Linked DNA regions of Labrenzia sp. VG12. Each later gene encodes a partner of the first gene's protein in a complex. Links are inferred from orthologs where the notes say so. Each region holds a gene or a part of one and is shown in the gene's direction. Other genes may lie near its edges. The genes, in order: secA and secY.

Region 1 (9,499 bases):
AAGTAGGTGAAAATCTTCATAAGAGTGGCTGGCAAATGTAAGTGGTGCCAGACACGCTTCGTTAACCTCAATCCCAAGCTCTTCGTGAAGTTCGCGGATCAGGGTTTCTTCCGGACGTTCACCATCTTCAACTTTTCCCCCGGGGAATTCCCACAATCCGGCCATCGATTTTCCCTCCGGTCGCTGGGCCAGGAGGATACGGCCATCCACGTCGACAAGGGCGCAGGCCGCGACGAGAACGATCTTGGTCATGATGAGATGTCCAGCTTTGAGGCGGCAGGGTAACGCCGCATTAATCTTGACTGCGGTTGCACCGTCAGAACTGCGAAGGGCGGCACGTCAACCGTCGCCTAGCTCCGGTAATCGCCATTGATGGCGACATATTCCTTGGTGAGGTCACAGGTCCACACCGACGCCTGCCCCGATCCAAGTCCAAGCTCGACGCGGATAACGATGTCTTCCTGCTTCATGACGGCAGAGGCAGCCTCTTCGCTGTAGGCGGGGTCACGCTCGCCCACCACCGCCACGCGCACATCGCCGAACCAGATGGCAAGCCGGTCGCGATCCGCGGGTTCTCCGGCCTTGCCGACAGCCATGACGACACGCCCCCAGTTTGCGTCTTCGCCGGCAATGGCCGTCTTGACCAAAGGCGAATTTGCGATTGAAAGCGCAATTCTTTTGGCTGAGGCATTGTTGTCAGCCCCTTCGACCCGGACTTCGACAAACTTGCGTGCGCCTTCGCCGTCGCGGACGATCTGGTGCGCGAGATCGACCATGACGTCGCTCAGGGCCGCACGCAGGACACCCACACGCGGGTCTTCAAGCGATGCAACGGCCTCGACACCGTTTTCGGAGGCCGCGCCTGTTGCGAACAGGAGAACCGTGTCGGACGTGGAGGTATCGCTATCGACGGTGATTGCGTTGAAACTGCCATCGACCTCACCGCTCAACAGAGCCTGCAGGACATCGGGAGCAATTGGTGCATCGGTGAAAACAAATGACAGCATCGTCGCCATGTCAGGCGCGATCATGCCGGCGCCTTTGGCTATGCCGTTGATCGTGACCGTCACACCATCGAGTTCTACCGCCGCGGTAGCGACTTTCGGATAGGTATCGGTGGTCATGATGGCCTTGGCGGCATCCAGCCAGGACGCGCTGCCCTGACCAGCCTTCAGCTCTTCGACGACATCTGAAAACTTTTCCGCCGGCAGCGGCTCACCGATCACGCCGGTTGAGGCAAGAAAAATCTCGTCACCGGAACAGCCCAGGGCCCCGGAAACAATGTCTGCGGACAATTCAACAGCCGCCATGCCTTTTTTTCCTGTAAAGGCATTGGCATTGCCGGAGTTGACCAGAAGAGCCCGGGCCCTGCCTGCACCGATCCGGGCCTTGCACCAATCCACCGGCGCCGACGAGCACTTGGATTTCGTGAACACCCCGGCAACGGCCGTGCCCTCGGCAACAGTCGCCAGCAGCACATCCGTCCGGCCCTGATACTTGATACCGGCAGAGGCGGTCGCAAATGCCACGCCGCTGATGTCGGGCATCTCGGGATAGGAAGTGGGGGCGAGCGGTGAAACGGTCGTCGACATCGATGCAGTCCCGGTCAGAATGGTGTGTGTTTGTCCCTAGCCACAGCGCATGATCAGCGCAAGCCTTTTGAGATCGCCTGGCGCAACAAATCACATGACAAAAACCCCGGCAGCACGGAGCTGCCGGGGTCTTTATTATCGATCCGGAACCGGATTATTCCGTCTTGTCGCCGTCAGCTGCGGCAGCAGCGCCATTGTCTTCTGCAGCTTTCAGGGCTTCATCCAGGATTTCGATGCTGACTTCGTTCTTCAGTTCGGCCATGCGCGCATCATAAGCTTCGCGCATCAACTGCTGACGCAACCCTTGCGCAACATCTTCAAATGCCGGCTTGTCCTGGCGGCGCTTGTCTTCCAGCTTGATGACGTGCCAGCCGAACTGGGTTTCAACCGGCTCCTTGGTATAGGTGCCGGGCTCCAGAGCAAGAACAGCGTCTTCGAACGGCTTGACCATCTGGCCCTTGGTGAAATAGCCGAGGCTGCCACCGTTCGGGCCGGACGGACCCGTTGATTTTTCCCGGGCGAGCTCGGCGAAATCGGCACCGCCGTCAAGTTCCTTGATGATGTCGTCAGCTTCCGCTTTTTCCTTCACCAGAATGTGACGCGCGTTGAGCTCTTCCGGCCCCTCATAGTCCGCGAATTCCTTGTCATAGGCTGCCTTGACAGCATCGTCGGAGATATCACCGTTGATTTTTTCGCCGAGATACGCGTTGCGCAGGGCGCGCAGCTGCAGGAATTCCAGCTGCTTCTGGAAATCGGGATCCTTGTCCAGGCCTTCGTCGCGTGCTGCCTGCGCCATCAGCTCCATGTCAATCATGACGTCAAGCAGCAGCTTGCGCCACTGGGCCGGCGGAAAACGCTGCAATTCCTGGCCAAGATCCTGGGCCGCAAACGCCATGTCGGCTTCCGTGATTTCCGCGTCACCGACCTTTGCGACCACATCGTCTGGTTCCTGGGCAGACAGCGAAGCGGATCCGAGCGACACGGCCAGGAGTGAAACGGCAAGCGCCTGAACCGGCCTGCGCATCGAAATTCGGAACATGAGAAGTCCTTTACCTATCGGAACTGTAATCTTTCTGGCCCCCGATCTTCGAGGGCGTGGCTACTTTGCGCATTCCTGCGGCGTTGACAAGCATACAGCCCCCTCTTATCTGTCGAGCGTCCTGGCTTGCGGGCCGGGAGGGCATCTTTTTGGCCGCATTCGCCGGCCAACGCGTTGCGCTTGGCGGCAACGTGGACAGCAATTGAGACGATTTCATGGGCAGGCGCCGGAATGCCAGTTGGCGCCGCCTGTTAGGGAAGGACCGCCACATGGCTGGCCTTGGCGCATTAGCACGTAAGATTTTCGGTTCGGCAAACGACCGGAAGGTAAAGTCATTTCGGGCAGTGGTTGATCAGATCAACGCCCTTGAACCGGAAGTCCAGACCCTCTCGGACGAGGCGCTTCGCGCCCGGACCGATGAATTCCGGGCGCAACTCAAGAACGGTGCAAAACTGGACGACCTTCTGGTCCCGGCCTTTGCCACCGTTCGCGAAGCCGCCCGGCGCGCCCTTGGACAGCGCCACTATGACGTCCAGCTGATCGGCGGCATGGTTCTGAATTCCGGACAGATTTCGGAAATGCGCACCGGTGAGGGCAAGACGCTGGTCGCAACGGCCCCTGTCTATCTCAACGCCCTGACTGGCCGCGGCGTCCACGTCGTCACCGTCAACGACTACCTGGCCCAGCGCGACAGCGAATGGATGGGACAGGTCTACAAGTTTCTGGGCCTGACCGTCGGCTGCATCACGCACGGCCTGTCCGACGAGGAACGCCGCGAAGCCTATGCCGCAGATGTCACCTACGGCACCAACAACGAATTCGGCTTCGACTACCTCCGCGACAACATGAAGCATGACCGTGCCTCGATGGTTCAGCGCGAACATGCCTTTGCCATCGTCGATGAGGTCGATTCCATCCTGGTTGACGAAGCCCGAACCCCGCTGATCATTTCCGGTCCGCTGGAAGACAGGTCCGAGTTCTACAACACCGTCGACGCCTTCATTCCGCAGCTGACCGAAGAAGACTACGAACTCGACGAGAAGCAGCGCTCGGCCACCTTTACCGAGGCCGGCAATGAAAAACTCGAAGGCCTGCTCAGCGAAGCCGAGCTGCTGAAGGGCGATTCGCTTTACGACGTCGAAAACGTCTCGATCGTGCACCACCTGCAGCAGGCGCTGAAAGCGCACAAACTGTTCCAGCGGGACAAGGACTACATCGTCCGCAATGACGAAGTGGTGATCATCGACGAGTTCACCGGCCGCATGATGCCGGGCCGCCGGTTCTCCGAAGGTCTGCACCAGGCCCTCGAGGCCCGCGAAAAGGTCCGCATTCAGCCGGAAAACCAGACCCTGGCGTCGATCACGTTCCAGAATTATTTCCGCATGTATGACAAGCTGGCCGGCATGACCGGTACAGCGTCGACGGAAGCAGACGAATTCGCCGACATCTACAAGCTGGAAGTGGTCGAGATCCCGACCAACCTTCCGGTCAAACGTGTCGACGACGACGATGAGGTCTACCGGACCTTTGAGGAAAAATTCGACGCCATCAGCAAGCTGATCGACGACTGCAAGGACCGGGGCCAGCCGGTTCTGGTCGGCACGACCTCGATCGAGAAATCGGAAATTCTCGCCGAGCTGCTGAAGAAGAAGCACGGTTACAAGCAGATCGACCTGTCCGACCCGGCGGCTTTTGCGGCCGCCCAGAAGAAGGACGGCGCCAAGTCCAAGGTGTTCGCGGTTCTGAACGCCCGCTACCACGAACAGGAAGCCTTCATTGTTGCCCAGGCCGGCCTGCCGGGCGCCGTCACCATCGCCACCAACATGGCCGGCCGCGGCACCGACATCCAGCTTGGCGGCAATGCCGACATGCAGATTGCGATGGAGCTCGGCGACATGCCCGAAGGCGAGGACCGCAGCGCGAAGGAAGCTGCGATCCGCGCCGAAGTGGAAGAAATGAAGCAGAAGGCGCTGGAGGCCGGCGGTCTTTACGTCATTGGCACCGAGCGCCACGAAAGCCGCCGCATCGACAACCAGCTCCGCGGCCGTTCCGGCCGTCAGGGTGACCCCGGCCACTCCAAGTTCTTCCTGTCGCTGCAGGATGACCTGATGCGCATCTTCGGCTCCGAGCGCATGGATTCCATGCTGCAGAAACTCGGACTGGAAGAAGGCGAAGCCATTATCCACCCGTGGATCAACAAGGCTTTGGAAAAGGCGCAGCAGAAGGTCGAGGCCCGCAACTTCGACATCCGCAAGAACCTCCTGAAATTCGACGATGTCATGAACGACCAGCGCAAGGTGGTCTTCGAACAGCGTATCGAACTGATGGACAGCGACGCCATCCAGGACGCCGTCACCGACATGCGTCACGACGTGGTCGACGATCTGGTTGCCAATCACATCCCCGAAAAGGCCTATCCCGAGCAATGGGACACAGAAGGCCTTCAGGAGGAAGTGCAGAAATACCTCAATCTCGACCTGCCGGTGAAGGACTGGGCCGACGAGGAAGGGATCGCGGACGAAGAGGTCAAGGACCGTCTGCGCAAGGCGGCCGACGAGGCCATGGCACAGAAGGTTGCCAAATACGGTCCCGAAGCGATGCGCTATGTCGAAAAAATGCTGCTGCTGCAGACCCTCGACAACCTGTGGCGCGAGCACCTGGCCAATCTCGATCACCTGCGTTCGGTGGTTGCCTTCCGCGGTTACGCCCAGCGCGATCCGCTGCAGGAATACAAGACCGAGGCTTTCACGCTGTTTGAATCCATGCTCGCCCAGTTGCGCCAGATGACCACGGCCCAGCTGCTGCGCATCGAGATCGTGACCGAACAGCCGCCGCAAATGCCGGAACAGCCGGAAATGCACCCCCATCACATCAACCCACTGACCGGGGAAGATGAAATGGCGTTGGCCGATGCGCAGGCTGCTGGCCTGGGTGCCCGCGATCCCGACAACCCGTCCACCTGGGGCAAGGTCGGCCGCAACGAAGCTTGCCCTTGCGGCTCTGGCAAGAAATTCAAGCATTGCCACGGCGCGCTCGTCTGAGCATAGGCTCCAGACACCAGAAATCGGCCGGCCCGGATGATCGGGCTGGCCTTTTTTGTGATTATCCGGCAGGTTGCGCCGATCCAAATTCACCGAGCTCTATATGCAAGAAGCTGCCGCCTCCAATATCTATATTTCCCGCAGGGGCGACCGGCGCCCCGATGACCCGCTGATCAGCCTGATCGTTCCGGCCTATAACGAGGCGGAGGTCATCGGTCATTTCCTTGAGGCGACCCGGCCTGTGCTCGAGGCCACGGGTCACGCTTACGAATATGTCTTTGTCGATGACGGCAGCCGGGATGACACCGCCAATATCCTGTCCAGCGAATTCAAGAACGGACTTCCCGGCCGTCTCCTGGGCCTGTCGCGCAACTTCGGCAAGGAAGCGGCACTGTCCGCAGGCCTCGAAGCCGCCAGGGGCGACATCGCCATCATCATCGATGCGGACCTTCAGGACCCTCCGGAGCTGATCCTGCAGATGCTTGACGGCTGGCGTGCCGGCTACGATGTCGTTTACGGGCTGAGGGTCGACCGGTCGTCCGACACCGTCATGAAGCGATCGACGGCTGGCATGTTCTACCGCCTGTTCAACCGGCTCGCCAATATCGACATGCCGGCGAACGCCGGCGATTTCCGCCTGATTGACCGGGTCGTGATCGACGCGCTGTTGCAGCTGCCGGAGCGAAACCGCTTCATGAAGGGGCTCTTTGCCTGGGTCGGGTTTCCGGCAATGGCCCTGCCCTACGAACGGCCGCCTCGCAAGGCGGGAACCGGCAAGTTCAACTACTGGAAGCTCTGGAACTTTGCCCTGGACGGGTTGACCGGCTTCACCACACTACCGCTTCGGGTCTGGTTCTATGGCGGCGCTCTGGTCTCTCTCGGTGCCTTTGCCTATGCGCTTTATCTGACGCTTCGCGTGTTTGCGCACGGGATCGATGTTCCAGGCTATGCCTCGTTGATGGTTGCCCTGTTGTTTTTCTCCGGTGTCCAGCTGCTGTCGATTGGCATGATCGGTGAGTACATTGCCCGCCTCTTCAACGAGGCCAAGCAGCGGCCCGTCTTCATTGTGCAGGACGTCATCGAAGGCGCACCAACCTCACGACCGACGCGTTTGGCGGACGAGAAGAACGATGCCGAATAAGCGCCGTCGTCAGACGCTTAAGACCGAGACAGCCGCAGTGGGCAAATTCGCCGTGGTCGGTGTGCTGGCAACCCTGACGCATGCCCTGGTCGCCGCCAGTCTGCTCGAGACCGGTGTCCTGACGGCGTTTCCAGCCAACATCTGCGGTTTCCTGGTCGCCTTCGGCGTGTCTTTCACCGGGCACTATTTCTGGAGCTTTGCCCACCTGCGCCAGGAAGGCAAAGCCTGGAAAAGCATGACGCGATTTCTCGTGATCGCCCTGTCCGGGTTTGCGCTGAATTCATTTGTGCTGGCGCTGTGGCTGCAATTGACACCCTGGCCGGATCTCGCCGGATTGCTGTTCTCGATCGCAATTGTTCCGGCCCTGTCCTTCCTCGGAGCCCGGCTTTGGGCTTTTTCCCATCGCCCCGCAGAAACCTGATCATCCCGCGAGTGACCGCATGACCGCATCCCGCGCAGCCCTCCTCTACAGCGCCCTGGCGTGCCTGCTTTATGCCCTTGTTCCAACACTCACCTTTCCAACACCGCCGCTCGACGTGGTGGAGGGCTTCGCCTGGGGTCGGGAGCTCCAGCTTGGTTACACCAAGCACCCGCCCATGCAGGCCTGGCTGCTGGAGCTTACCTACCGCCTGACCGGCGGTGGAACCTTTGGCGCCTACTGGCTGAGCGCCCTGTGCGCTGCAACGGGCTATTTCTTTATCTGGCGGCTTGCCAGGCGGCTCGGATTGACTGACTGGCAGGCATTCTGGTCTCTGGTCCTGACCAGCGTGACCTTCTATTTCACCCTGCCCATGCCGGAGTTCAATCCCAACATCCTGCAAGTACCGGTCTGGGCCGGCATGATGCTGTTCTTTCACCGGGCACTGACCAACGGCCGCGCGATCGACTGGATTGTTCTCGGAGCATTGGCCGCTTTCGGGTTCTACACGAAATACTTCGTCCTGCTTCTGGTCGGCACAATCGGCCTCTATACCCTGCTGTTTCCGGACGCCCGGCGCCATCTGCTCAGCCTTGGCCCCTGGCTGTGCACGCTGACCTGCATCCTCCTGCTCGTGCCGCATCTCAAGTGGCTCCTTGATACGGATTTCCTGACGCTTCAATACGCGGCCAGTCGCAGCAAGCCGGCCGCGGGTATTGTTGGCCACATATTCAATCCGCTGAACTTCCTGGGCGCCCAGATCGGCAACCATGCCGGCCTGTTTCTTGTTGTTTTGGCAGGACTTGGCTGGACCACCCTGAAGGACCTGCGGGTCAGACGGGCGCAGTCGGCCGCCGCCCTTCACCCGCCGCAGGACCGATTCCTGCTCTGGTTTGCCTTTGTTCCCCTAACCGTTGTGCTGCTGGCATCCGCTGTCAGTGGGAACGAGTTCGAACATATGTGGGGCACACCGATGTTCGTCCTGTCGGGGATGCTCGCAGTCCGGTATCTGGGGTTGCCAAACCTGTGGTCTTACCCACGCCGCGCCCTGGCTGCGGCCATAGCGATACAGGCCGTGTTTCTGGGCATTCTCTTCGGTCAGGCCGTGCTGGAGCCTCACTGGAAGACCAAACAGACACGCATTCACTATCCGGGCCGGGAGGTTGCGCAGGAACTTTCCCGGATCTGGAAGGCGGAAACGGGAACCGAGCTTGCCTATGTGGCCGGCGACATGTGGTCTGCCGCAAATGTCACCCTGTTCGCGCCCAGCCGGCCGTCCATGTTCTACCTGCACAGCCTGGAGCTGAGCCCTTGGATCGATCTCGACGATGTGCAGAAAAAAGGCCTCATGATTGTGTGGCGCGGGGACCGCGACAAGCCGCTCAACGAATTGCTTGCCTTCTATCCCGAGGCTGTGCGGGATGGTTCCAGAACGTTCCCGTCGGCAGCGTCCGGCAGCATTCCCGATGTCAGGGTCAACTGGATGATCGTGCAGCCGGGTGAAGTCGCTACACAGGCTCAAAAATAACGGCGACAGCGGCCATCGACCGTCTGGAAAGAGAGACAAAAGCCCTCTACCTTTGCGCCATGATCAGTATGGCTGAAATCGACGGCATCGAAGACTGGATGATCGGACAGGCACTTGGCACGCCCGACATGGCCACGATGTTCGGTGAAATGTGCGTGCGTCTGCGCCAGTGCAACGTTCCCGTCGACAGGGCCATGCTCGCCTGGTCGACGCTCCATCCCCTCATTGAAGCCGAACTTGCGTTCTGGGAAAGCGGAAACGCCGTTCAGCACGAACAGATCACCCATACCGAGGAAGAGACCGAGGACTGGCTGCAAAGCCCCGTGCGTGCCGTTCTTATCAGCGGAGAGCCACTTTTGCGCCGGCGGCTGACCAATGCCAACGCGCCTCTGGAATTTCCACTTCTGCAACGTCTGTCGGACACCGGCTACACCGATTACATGGTGATGCCCACCTCGTTCGAGATCCCGGCCATACCCAGCGAGTTTGCCAGCACCGGCATCGTTGTCAGCTGGGCCACCAGGGACAAGGACGGTTTCTCCGACGACGCGCTGACCGCCATCCAGTATATTCAAAAACGCCTCGCCCTGGCTGCCCGGGCAACGATTGAAGGCCAGATCAGCAAGACCATTGCGGAGACCTATCTGGGAAAGATTGCCGGCAACAAGGTCCTGAACGGCCAGATCCGCCACGGAGACGGCCAGACCATCGATGCCGTGATCTATTTCTCCGACATGCGC
Region 2 (9,166 bases), 2.0 Mb from region 1 along the record:
AAAAAGGTCGGCTCCGCGATTGCGGACCTGACATTCTCCCGCAAGCGCATCGCGCAGGATGTCAAGAAGACCCTGATGTCCGCCATTGCCAACGCGGAAAACAACCATGACCTGGACATCGACAACCTGGTGGTTGCCGAAGCTCATGTTGGCAAGGCTTTTGTCATCAAGCGTTTCCAGGCCCGTGCACGCGGACGTGTTGGCCGGATCGAGAAGCCTTTCTCGAACCTGACCATCGTCGTGCGCGAAGTTGAGGAGACTGCCTGATGGGACACAAGACAAACCCGATCGGCATGCGCCTCGGGATCAACCGCACCTGGGATTCCCGCTGGTATGCAAACAAGAACGAATACGGCGATCTTCTGCACGAAGATTTCCGCATCCGTGAACTGCTGCTGAAGGAACTGAAGCAGGCTGCGGTGTCCAAAGTGGTCATCGAACGTCCGCACAAGAAGTGCCGCGTGTCCATCCATTCCGGTCGTCCGGGTGTGGTCATCGGCAAGAAGGGTGCTGACATCGAGCGTCTTCGCAAGAAGATCGCCGACATCACCAATTCCGAAGTGCACATCAACATCGTTGAAGTGCGCAAGCCGGAAATCGATGCGACCCTGGTTGCCGCGTCTATCGCTCAGCAGCTGGAACGCCGTGTTGCCTTCCGCCGCGCCATGAAGCGGGCCGTTCAGTCCGCCATGCGTCTCGGCGCCCAGGGCATCCGGATCAACTGCGGCGGCCGTCTCGGCGGTGCGGAAATTGCTCGTATCGAATGGTATCGCGAAGGTCGCGTGCCGCTCCACACCCTGCGTGCCGACATCGACTACGGTGTTGCCAGCGCTCACACGGCTTACGGCGTGTGCGGTGTGAAGGTCTGGATCTTCAAGGGTGAAATTCTGGAACACGACCCGATGGCGTCTGAACGCCGTGCGACGTCTGCTTCCGAAGGTAACCAGGGTGATCGCGGCGGACGCCGGGATCGGGGCCGCGAGCGCGCAGCTTAATTCAAGCTGCCTGCCGCTCGTAAGATAAGAAAGACGAGAGAAGAACGATGCTGCAACCGAAGCGCACTAAGTTCCGCAAGCAGCACAAAGGCCGCATCCACGGCTTGTCGAAGGGGGGCACCGACCTCAACTTCGGCGCGTTCGGTCTGAAGGCTGTTGAGCCGGAGCGTGTGACTGCACGTCAGATCGAAGCGGCCCGTCGTGCTATGACCCGCCACATGAAGCGTGCGGGTCGTGTTTGGATCCGGATCTTCCCGGACGTGCCGGTTTCGTCGAAGCCTGCTGAAGTCCGCATGGGTAAGGGTAAGGGTTCTCCGGATTACTGGGCTTGCCGCGTCAAGCCGGGCCGGATCATGTTCGAGATTGACGGTGTGTCGGAAGAGATCGCACGCGAAGCGATGCGTCTTGCCGCTGCCAAACTGCCGATCAAATGCCGTTTCGTTCAGCGTATCGGCGAGTAAGGCAGAGGAGTTTAAGCCATGAAGGCGACCGATGTACGGGCTAAGACCCTCGACGAGCTCCGCACGGAACTCGAGGGCCTGAAGAAAGAGCAGTTCAACCTGCGCTTCCAGAAGGCTACGGGTCAGCTTGAAAACACTGCGCGTGTCCGGCAGATCCGCCGCGACATCGCGCGTATCCAGACGATCATGCGCGAGAAGCGCGTGTCGGCGAACGCGTAAGGAGACGGCCATGCCGAAGCGTATCCTGCAGGGCACCGTTGTCAGCGACGCCAATGACAAAACGGTGACGGTGAACGTGGAGCGCCGCTTCACGCACCCGCTGCTCAAGAAGACTGTGCGCCGGACGAAGAAGTACCGCGCACATGACGAAAACAACCAGTACAAGGTTGGCGATTCTGTTCAGATTGAAGAGTGCTCGCCGATCTCGAAAAACAAGCGTTGGACCGTGGTCACTCAGTGACCGCTGTTCAATAGTGAGCATCAGGCGCTCGTGACCCGAGCGCCAAGAAAAGAACAAGGCAGCCAGTCATGATTCAGATGCAAACAAACCTCGACGTCGCCGACAATTCCGGCGCCCGTCGTGTCATGTGCATCAAAGTGCTCGGCGGCTCCAAGCGTAAATATGCCCAGGTAGGCGACATCATCGTCGTCTCCGTCAAAGAGGCTATTCCGCGGGGCCGCGTCAAGAAGGGCGACGTGATGAAGGCTGTCGTCGTGCGCACGGCAAAGGATATCCGCCGTCCCGATGGCAGCGTGATCCGGTTCGACCGCAATGCGGCCGTGCTGGTCAACAACAACAAGGAGCCTGTCGGCACCCGTATCTTTGGTCCGGTGCCGCGTGAACTCCGCGCAAAGAACCACATGAAGATCATTTCGCTCGCGCCGGAGGTGCTCTGATGGCTGCGAAAATTAAAAAAGGCGACACGGTGGTCGTGCTGACCGGCCGTGACAAGGGTAAATCCGGCGAAGTCGTTCAGATGCTGCCGGCCGACAACAAGGCCCTGGTCCGCGGAATCAACATGGTCCGCCGTCACCAGAAGCAAACCCAGACGCAGGAAGCTGGCATCGTGGCCAAGGAAGCTCCGATCCACCTGTCCAACATCGCGCTGGCCGATCCGAAGGACGGCAAGGCGACCCGCGTCGGCTTCAAGGTGCAGGAAGACGGCACCAAGGTTCGTGTGGCCAAGCGCTCGGGAGACCTGATCGATGGCTGAGACCACTTACGTGCCGCGTCTCAAGACGCATTATGATGAAGTCGTGCGCAAGCAGCTTCTTGAGAAGTTCCAGTACAAGAACGTCATGCAGGTTCCGCAGCTGGAAAAAATCGTCCTGAACATCGGTGTCGGTGAGGCAGTTGGCGATTCCAAGAAGGCGCGCACCGCTGCTGAAGACCTTGCGGCAATCGCCGGTCAGAAGCCGGTCATCACCAAGGCCAAGAAATCCATCGCGACCTTCAAGGTCCGCGAAGGCATGCCGCTGGGTGCCAAGGTGACCCTGCGCCGCCAGCAGATGTTCGAATTCATGGATCGCCTGATCACCATCGCGCTGCCGCGCGTTCGTGACTTCCGTGGTCTGAATCCGAAGAGCTTCGACGGTCGCGGCAACTACGCCATGGGCATCAAAGAACACATCGTGTTCCCGGAAATCGAGTACGACAAGGTCGACCAGATCTGGGGTATGGACGTGATCGTTTGCACCACGGCGCCGACGGATGACGAGGCGCGCGAGCTTCTGCGCGCGTTCAACTTCCCGTTCACGAAGTAACGGGCAAGGAAGGGAACGACGATGGCGAAGAAAAGCGCAGTCGAAAAAAACAAGCGCCGCGAGAAGCTTGTCAAGAAATACGCTGAGAAGCGCGCTGCTCTGAAGGCAATGGCTAAAGATGAAAGCCTGTCCCTGGAAGAGCGCTACAACGCCCGCCTGAAGCTGGCGAAACTGCCGCGGAACTCCGCGCCGAACCGCGTTCGCAACCGTTGCGAAGTGTCCGGCCGTCCGCGCGGTTTCTACCGCAAGCTGAAGATGTCGCGTATTGCGCTTCGTGAACTGGGCTCCCTGGGCAAGATCCCGGGCCTGGTCAAGTCGAGCTGGTAAGGAGAAACTCCGATGGCAATTTCTGATCCGTTGGGGGATATGCTGACCCGGATTCGCAACGCGCAGATGCGTCGCAAGAACAAGGTCAGTTCACCAAAATCCAAATTGCGTGCACATGTACTTGATGTGCTGGCAAAAGAGGGTTACATCCGTGGCTACACCACGGTGGAATACGAGGGCGGTAAGTCCGAGTTGGAAATCGAACTGAAGTATTTCGACGGTGAGCCGGTTATCCGCACGATTGAGCGGGTATCCAAGCCGGGTCGCCGCGTGTACTCGTCGGTGAAAAACATCCCGCATGTCTCTAATGGCCTGGGCGTGTCGATCATTTCGACCCCGCGCGGTGTCATGAGCGACCATCAGGCGCGTGATGAAAACGTAGGTGGTGAGGTTCTTTGCCGCGTCTTCTGACGCGGCATCCTCGCTTTTGAAACAACGACAAGGTTGGTCAAATGTCTCGTATTGGCAAAAAGCCAGTCCCCGTGCCGAGCGGGGTAACGGCATCGATCGACGGTCAGACAGTTGTGATCAAGGGCCCGAAAGGCGAAAAGTCTTTCGTGCTTAATGATCTCGTTCTGGCCGAAATGACGGATGATGGGATCAAAGTCGATCCGGTCAACAACTCCAAGCCGGCCCGCTCCATGTGGGGCATGAGCCGGACCATGGTGCAGAACCTGATCACGGGTGTCACCGAGGGCTTCAAGAAAGACCTCGCCATCACCGGTGTCGGTTACCGCGCACAGGTCCAGGGTCAAAATCTTCAGCTGGCGCTGGGTTTCTCGCACGATGTTGTCTATCCGATTCCGGAAGGCATCGAAATCAAGTGCCCGAAACCGACGGAAATCAACATCACCGGCACCGACAAACAGCGTGTCGGCCAGGTGGCTGCTGAAATCCGCGAATTCCGCCCGCCGGAGCCGTACAAAGGCAAAGGCGTTCGTTATGCAGACGAGTTCATCGTCCGCAAAGAAGGCAAGAAGAAGTAACGGACCTTAGATCATGGCGAATAGCAAACAAGCTTTCGAGCGCCGCCGCGATCGCGTGCGTCGTTCGATCCAGAAAGCCGCGAACGGTCGTCCGCGCCTTTCTGTCTTCCGCTCGTCCAAGCAGATCTATGCCCAGATCATCGACGATGCGAAGGGGCACACCATTGCCTCTGCTTCTACGATCGAGTCGGATCTCAAGGGCAGCCTGAAAACAGGCGCCGACGTTGCAGCTGCTGCTGCCGTTGGCAAGCTTGTTGCCGAGCGCGCAGTCGCTGCCGGCGTCAAGCAAGTCGTGTTTGACCGTGGCGGGTACATGTTTCACGGGCGCGTCAAGGCGCTTGCTGATGCGGCCCGCGAAGGTGGACTTGAATTCTGATCAGCGCTCTTGAAGCGCTCTTAAGAACGGAAGACAAATAAAATGGCGAGACAGGAAAATCGCGATCGCGACGAGCGAGACAGCGAATTCGTCGACAAGCTCGTTCACATCAACCGCGTTGCCAAGGTGGTCAAGGGTGGCCGTCGTTTCGGCTTTGCCGCACTGGTAGTGGTTGGTGATCAGAAGGGCCGTGTCGGCTTCGGTCATGGCAAGGCACGTGAAGTGCCGGAAGCCATCCGGAAAGCAACTGAAGCTGCAAAGCGCACCATGATCCGTGTGCCGCTGCGCGAGGGCCGGACCCTTCACCACGATGTGGAAGGCCGTCACGGCGCTGGCAAGGTTCTGCTGCGTGCGGCTCCGGCCGGTACCGGTATCATCGCAGGCGGCCCGATGCGTGCCGTTTTCGAAACGCTCGGTGTTCAGGACGTTGTGGCCAAGTCGCTGGGGACTTCCAACCCCTACAACATGGTTCGTGCAACCTTTGACGCACTGACCAAGGAAGACAGCCCGCGCTCCGTCGCTGCCCGCCGTGGCCTCAAGGTCTCGGTTCTGCAGTCCCGGCGTCGTGACAACACCGATGATGCGGCTCCGGCTGCTGCCGAGGCTTGATCTCGGCGGCTCCGGTCCCCAGCTGATAGAGGGTAGGTTCCATGGCGAACACCGAAAAGACTGTAACGGTCGAACAGATCGGCAGCCCGCTGCGCCGTCCTAAGGACCAGCGCGCGACGCTTGTCGGTCTCGGCCTGAACAAGATGCACCGCCGTTCCACACTGAAGGACACTCCTGAAGTGCGCGGCATGATCAATAAGGTCCAGCATCTCGTTCGCGTCGTCGAAGACAACGCATAAGAACGGGGTGAGGAGATAAGAACATGAAGCTCAACGAACTTCGTGACAATGAAGGTGCCGTAAAAGACCGCATGCGTGTCGGTCGCGGCATCGGGTCCGGCAAGGGCAAGACTGGTGGCCGTGGTGTCAAGGGTCAGAAGTCCCGTTCCGGCGTTGCCATCAAAGGCTTTGAAGGCGGTCAGATGCCGCTTCACCGCCGTCTGCCGAAGCGCGGCTTCACGAACATTTTTGCCAAGGACTACAACACTGTGTCCGTCGGCCGTGTTCAGAAGGCGATCGACGCAGGCAAGCTGAACGCGTCCGAGACGGTTACCGTCGAAGCGCTGAAGGCTGCAGGTGTAGTCAAGCGGGTCCGCGACGGTGTGCGCATCGTTGCCAACGGTGAACTCACCGCTGCAGTGACCTTCGAAGTTGCCGGTGCCTCCAAGGGCGCTGTTGCAGCGATCGAAAAAGCAGGCGGCAAGGTAGCCGTCCTGGGAGCTCAGGCTTAACAGCCTGGGCTTCACCCATTTCCTGGGCAAGCATACCGGAGTAGGGCATGGCATCCGCCGCCGAGCAACTGGCGTCAAATCTCAATTTCTCAGCTTTCGCCAAGGCTGAAGAACTCAAAAAGCGCATCTGGTTCACACTGGGGGCGCTTTTGGTTTATCGACTGGGCACTTACATTCCGCTGCCCGGCATCAATCCTGAAGCTTTCGCGCAGGCCTTCAGCCAGGCCCAGTCCGGCATTATCGGCATGTTCAACATGTTTGCCGGTGGTGCGGTCGAGCGCATGGCGATCTTCGCCCTCGGCATCATGCCGTATATTTCCGCCTCCATTATCATGCAGCTCATGACGACTGTCGTCCCGACGCTTGAGCAGATGAAGAAGGAAGGCGAGCAGGGCCGGAAAGTCATCAACCAGTACACCCGCTACGGAACTGTCATCCTGGCAGCATTCCAGGCCTACGGCATTGCGGTCGGACTGGAAAGCGCGACCAACGTCGTCACCGATCCGGGCTGGTTCTTCCGGGCGTCCACGGTGATCACGCTGGTCGGCGGAACCATGTTCCTGATGTGGCTGGGTGAGCAGATCACGTCGCGCGGCATCGGTAACGGTATCTCGCTGATCATCTTTGCCGGCATTGTCGCCGGTCTGCCGTCGGCGGTGGTGCAGACGCTTGAACTTGGCCGTCAGGGCTCTCTTGCGACCTGGATCATTTTGGCCGTCATCATCCTGGCAGTGGTCGTCATCGGCTTTATCGTGTTCATGGAACGCGCGCAGCGCCGGCTTCTGATCCAGTATCCGAAGCGCCAGATGGGCAACCGCATGTTCGAGGGCAATACCTCGTTCCTGCCGCTCAAGCTGAACACCGCCGGTGTGATTCCGCCGATCTTTGCTTCGTCTCTGCTGCTGGTGCCTGCGACCTTGTCCGGGTTCGGCCAGGGCGGCGGCAATGAATGGCTGACCTACATCACTGCGGCGCTTGGTCACGGGCAACCGCTGTTCATGGTCTTTTACGCAGCCATGATCATCTTCTTCTGTTTCTTCTACACCGCGATTGTCTTCAATCCGAGCGACACCGCGGACAACCTGAAGAAACATGGCGGTTTCATTCCGGGTATCCGCCCGGGTGAGCGTACGGCGCAGTACATTGACTTCGTTCTCACGCGCATTACGGTGGTAGGTGCCATTTACATCACCATCGTTTGTCTATTACCCGAATTCCTCATTTCGGCGACAGGCGTTCCGTTCTATTTCGGGGGAACCTCTCTGCTGATTGTCGTAAGTGTGACAATGGATACCGTGTCACAGATCCAGGGTCACCTGCTTGCGCATCAGTATGAAGGTCTGGTGAAAAAAGCGAAGCTCAGGGGGAAACGTCGATGAGGCTAATTCTGGTAGGACCGCCAGGAGCGGGGAAGGGGACGCAGGCAGCGCATCTTGTTGCCAAATACGGCATCCCGCAGCTCTCCACCGGAGACATGCTGCGGGCGGCGGTTGCGGCCCAGACCCCGGTCGGCCTCAAGGCCAAGGAAGCAATGGATTCCGGTGGCCTTGTCTCCGACGAGATCGTGGTCGGCATTATCCGGGACCGGATTGCCGAAGACGACGCCAAGGGCGGTTTTATCCTGGATGGTTTCCCGCGGACCGTGGCTCAGGCCGATGCGCTTGCGCAGATGCTTCAGCAGGGCAACGTGAAGATCAACGCGGTTCTCGAGCTGCGTGTCGACCAGAACAACCTGGTCGACCGGATCATCAAGCGGGCAGAAGATGCCAAGGCAGCCGGTCAGCCGGTGCGCAAGGACGACGACCCGGAAGTGTTCAAGCAACGTCTTGAGGAATACAACCGCTACACCGCAGATGTGGTGCCCTATTACGAGAAGGCAGGTCTGCTTTCCGTAATCGATGGCATGCAGTCCATTGAACAAGTAACGGCCTCGATAGAATCCGTTCTTCAAGGACTTGACGAAAAGGTTTAGAGCCGTTAAACGACGCGCTCTACCTAACAGTTGAGCCGGTTCCATGTAAGTGGGACCGGCATTCTCTGTGCCGGGGCTAACCCGGCATTTTCGTACCCGCAAGGGCCGGACTCCACCGGACGCGGGCATTACCCACTGCGATCAGGCCTTGGCCCGACGCATAACATGGAGACGAACGTGGCACGTATTGCTGGCGTTAACATCCCGACGAACAAGCGCGTTGTCATCGCGCTTCAGTATATCCACGGCATTGGCAAGAAATATGCCCAGGAAATCATCGAAAAGAACAACATCGATGCTGCCCGCCGTGTGAACGAGCTTTCCGACGCAGAAGTGCTGTCCATCCGTGAAACCATCGACCGCGACTACCTCGTGGAAGGTGATCTTCGCCGCGACACCGCCATGAACATCAAGCGTCTGATGGACCTTGGCTGCTACCGCGGCCTGCGTCACCGCCGCGGCCTGCCGGTTCGCGGTCAGCGGACGCACACGAACGCCCGTACCCGCAAGGGTCCGGCGAAACCGATCGCTGGTAAGAAGAAATAATCATCGCCCCGCGATTGGTGGTGGAGCTGCCGGCATTACGGCAGTGACGAGATCAATACAAGGATAACAGAATGGCTAAAGACACGACGCGCGTGCGTCGCCGCGAACGCAAGAACATCTCTTCTGGCGTTGCGCATGTGAACTCCACGTTCAACAACACCATGATCACGATCACCGATGCCCAGGGCAACGCGATCTCCTGGTCGTCCGCTGGTGCACTCGGCTTCAAGGGCTCCCGTAAGTCCACGCCGTATGCCGCCCAGGTTGCTGCTGAAGACGCTGCCAAGAAAGCTGCCGAACACGGCATGCGCACTCTGGAAGTTGAAGTCCGTGGTCCCGGTTCTGGCCGTGAATCTGCTCTGCGCGCCCTGCAGGCTGCCGGTTTCCTGATTACGTCCAT

Evidence for each region.
Region 2: the proteins of secA (region 1) and secY are in contact, whole or in part, in a crystal structure (PDB 3DIN), measured with the Thermotoga maritima proteins. The link is inferred for Labrenzia sp. VG12 from one-to-one orthologs. Residues at the interface, in WP_004082002.1 of Thermotoga maritima: Glu261, Ala262, Arg263, Lys300, Ala301, Arg302, Thr303, Ile304, Ile305, Leu323, Tyr324, Asp325, Pro326, Val329, Ser330, Tyr333, Ile336, Lys340, Phe345, Val349, Glu363, Phe364, Tyr374, Ser375, Gly376, Gly377, Glu393, Ile395, Thr482, Ser483; in WP_004081795.1 of Thermotoga maritima: Glu108, Gly109, Glu110, Glu111, Ala236, Glu237, Arg238, Arg239, Ile240, Thr241, Ile242, Gln243, Tyr244, Ala245, Arg246, Arg247, Val248, Thr249, Gly250, Arg251, Arg252, Val253, Tyr254, Gly256, Ala257, Ser258, Thr259, Tyr260, Leu261, Pro262.

What each region holds. Positions count from the first base shown.
Region 1 is NZ_CP022529.1:3,737,326-3,746,824, forward strand. The notes cover bases 2,586-5,872. They hold secA (preprotein translocase subunit SecA), read left to right. Parts: upstream 2,586-2,900; coding sequence 2,901-5,672; downstream 5,673-5,872. Other genes in these bases: CHH27_RS17245 (peptidylprolyl isomerase), read right to left, coding at 2,586-2,631; CHH27_RS17255 (glycosyltransferase family 2 protein), read left to right, coding at 5,776-5,872. Outside these bases: CHH27_RS17235 ((deoxy)nucleoside triphosphate pyrophosphohydrolase), read right to left, coding at 1-252; bifunctional glutamate N-acetyltransferase/amino-acid acetyltransferase ArgJ, read right to left, coding at 351-1,592; more of CHH27_RS17245, read right to left, coding at 1,747-2,585; more of CHH27_RS17255, read left to right, coding at 5,873-6,813; CHH27_RS17260 (GtrA family protein), read left to right, coding at 6,803-7,234; CHH27_RS17265 (glycosyltransferase family 39 protein), read left to right, coding at 7,254-8,759; CHH27_RS17270 (adenylate/guanylate cyclase domain-containing protein), read left to right, coding at 8,828-9,499. UniProt on the Escherichia coli protein: Required for protein export, interacts with the SecYEG preprotein conducting channel.
Region 2 is NZ_CP022529.1:1,702,621-1,711,786, reverse strand. The notes cover bases 5,508-8,461. They hold secY (preprotein translocase subunit SecY), read left to right. Parts: upstream 5,508-6,295; coding sequence 6,296-7,627; downstream 7,628-8,461. Other genes in these bases: rpsM (30S ribosomal protein S13), read left to right, coding at 8,398-8,461; CHH27_RS07795 (adenylate kinase), read left to right, coding at 7,624-8,220; rplO (50S ribosomal protein L15), read left to right, coding at 5,781-6,248; rpmD (50S ribosomal protein L30), read left to right, coding at 5,560-5,757; rpsE (30S ribosomal protein S5), read left to right, coding at 5,508-5,518. In the rest of the region: rplV (50S ribosomal protein L22), read left to right, coding at 1-267; rpsC (30S ribosomal protein S3), read left to right, coding at 267-995; rplP (50S ribosomal protein L16), read left to right, coding at 1,043-1,456; rpmC (50S ribosomal protein L29), read left to right, coding at 1,475-1,675; rpsQ (30S ribosomal protein S17), read left to right, coding at 1,686-1,916; rplN (50S ribosomal protein L14), read left to right, coding at 1,985-2,353; rplX (50S ribosomal protein L24), read left to right, coding at 2,353-2,670; rplE (50S ribosomal protein L5), read left to right, coding at 2,663-3,220; rpsN (30S ribosomal protein S14), read left to right, coding at 3,242-3,547; rpsH (30S ribosomal protein S8), read left to right, coding at 3,560-3,958; rplF (50S ribosomal protein L6), read left to right, coding at 4,000-4,533; rplR (50S ribosomal protein L18), read left to right, coding at 4,547-4,909; more of rpsE, read left to right, coding at 4,952-5,507; more of rpsM, read left to right, coding at 8,462-8,766; rpsK (30S ribosomal protein S11), read left to right, coding at 8,838-9,166. UniProt on the Escherichia coli protein: The central subunit of the protein translocation channel SecYEG. Consists of two halves formed by TMs 1-5 and 6-10.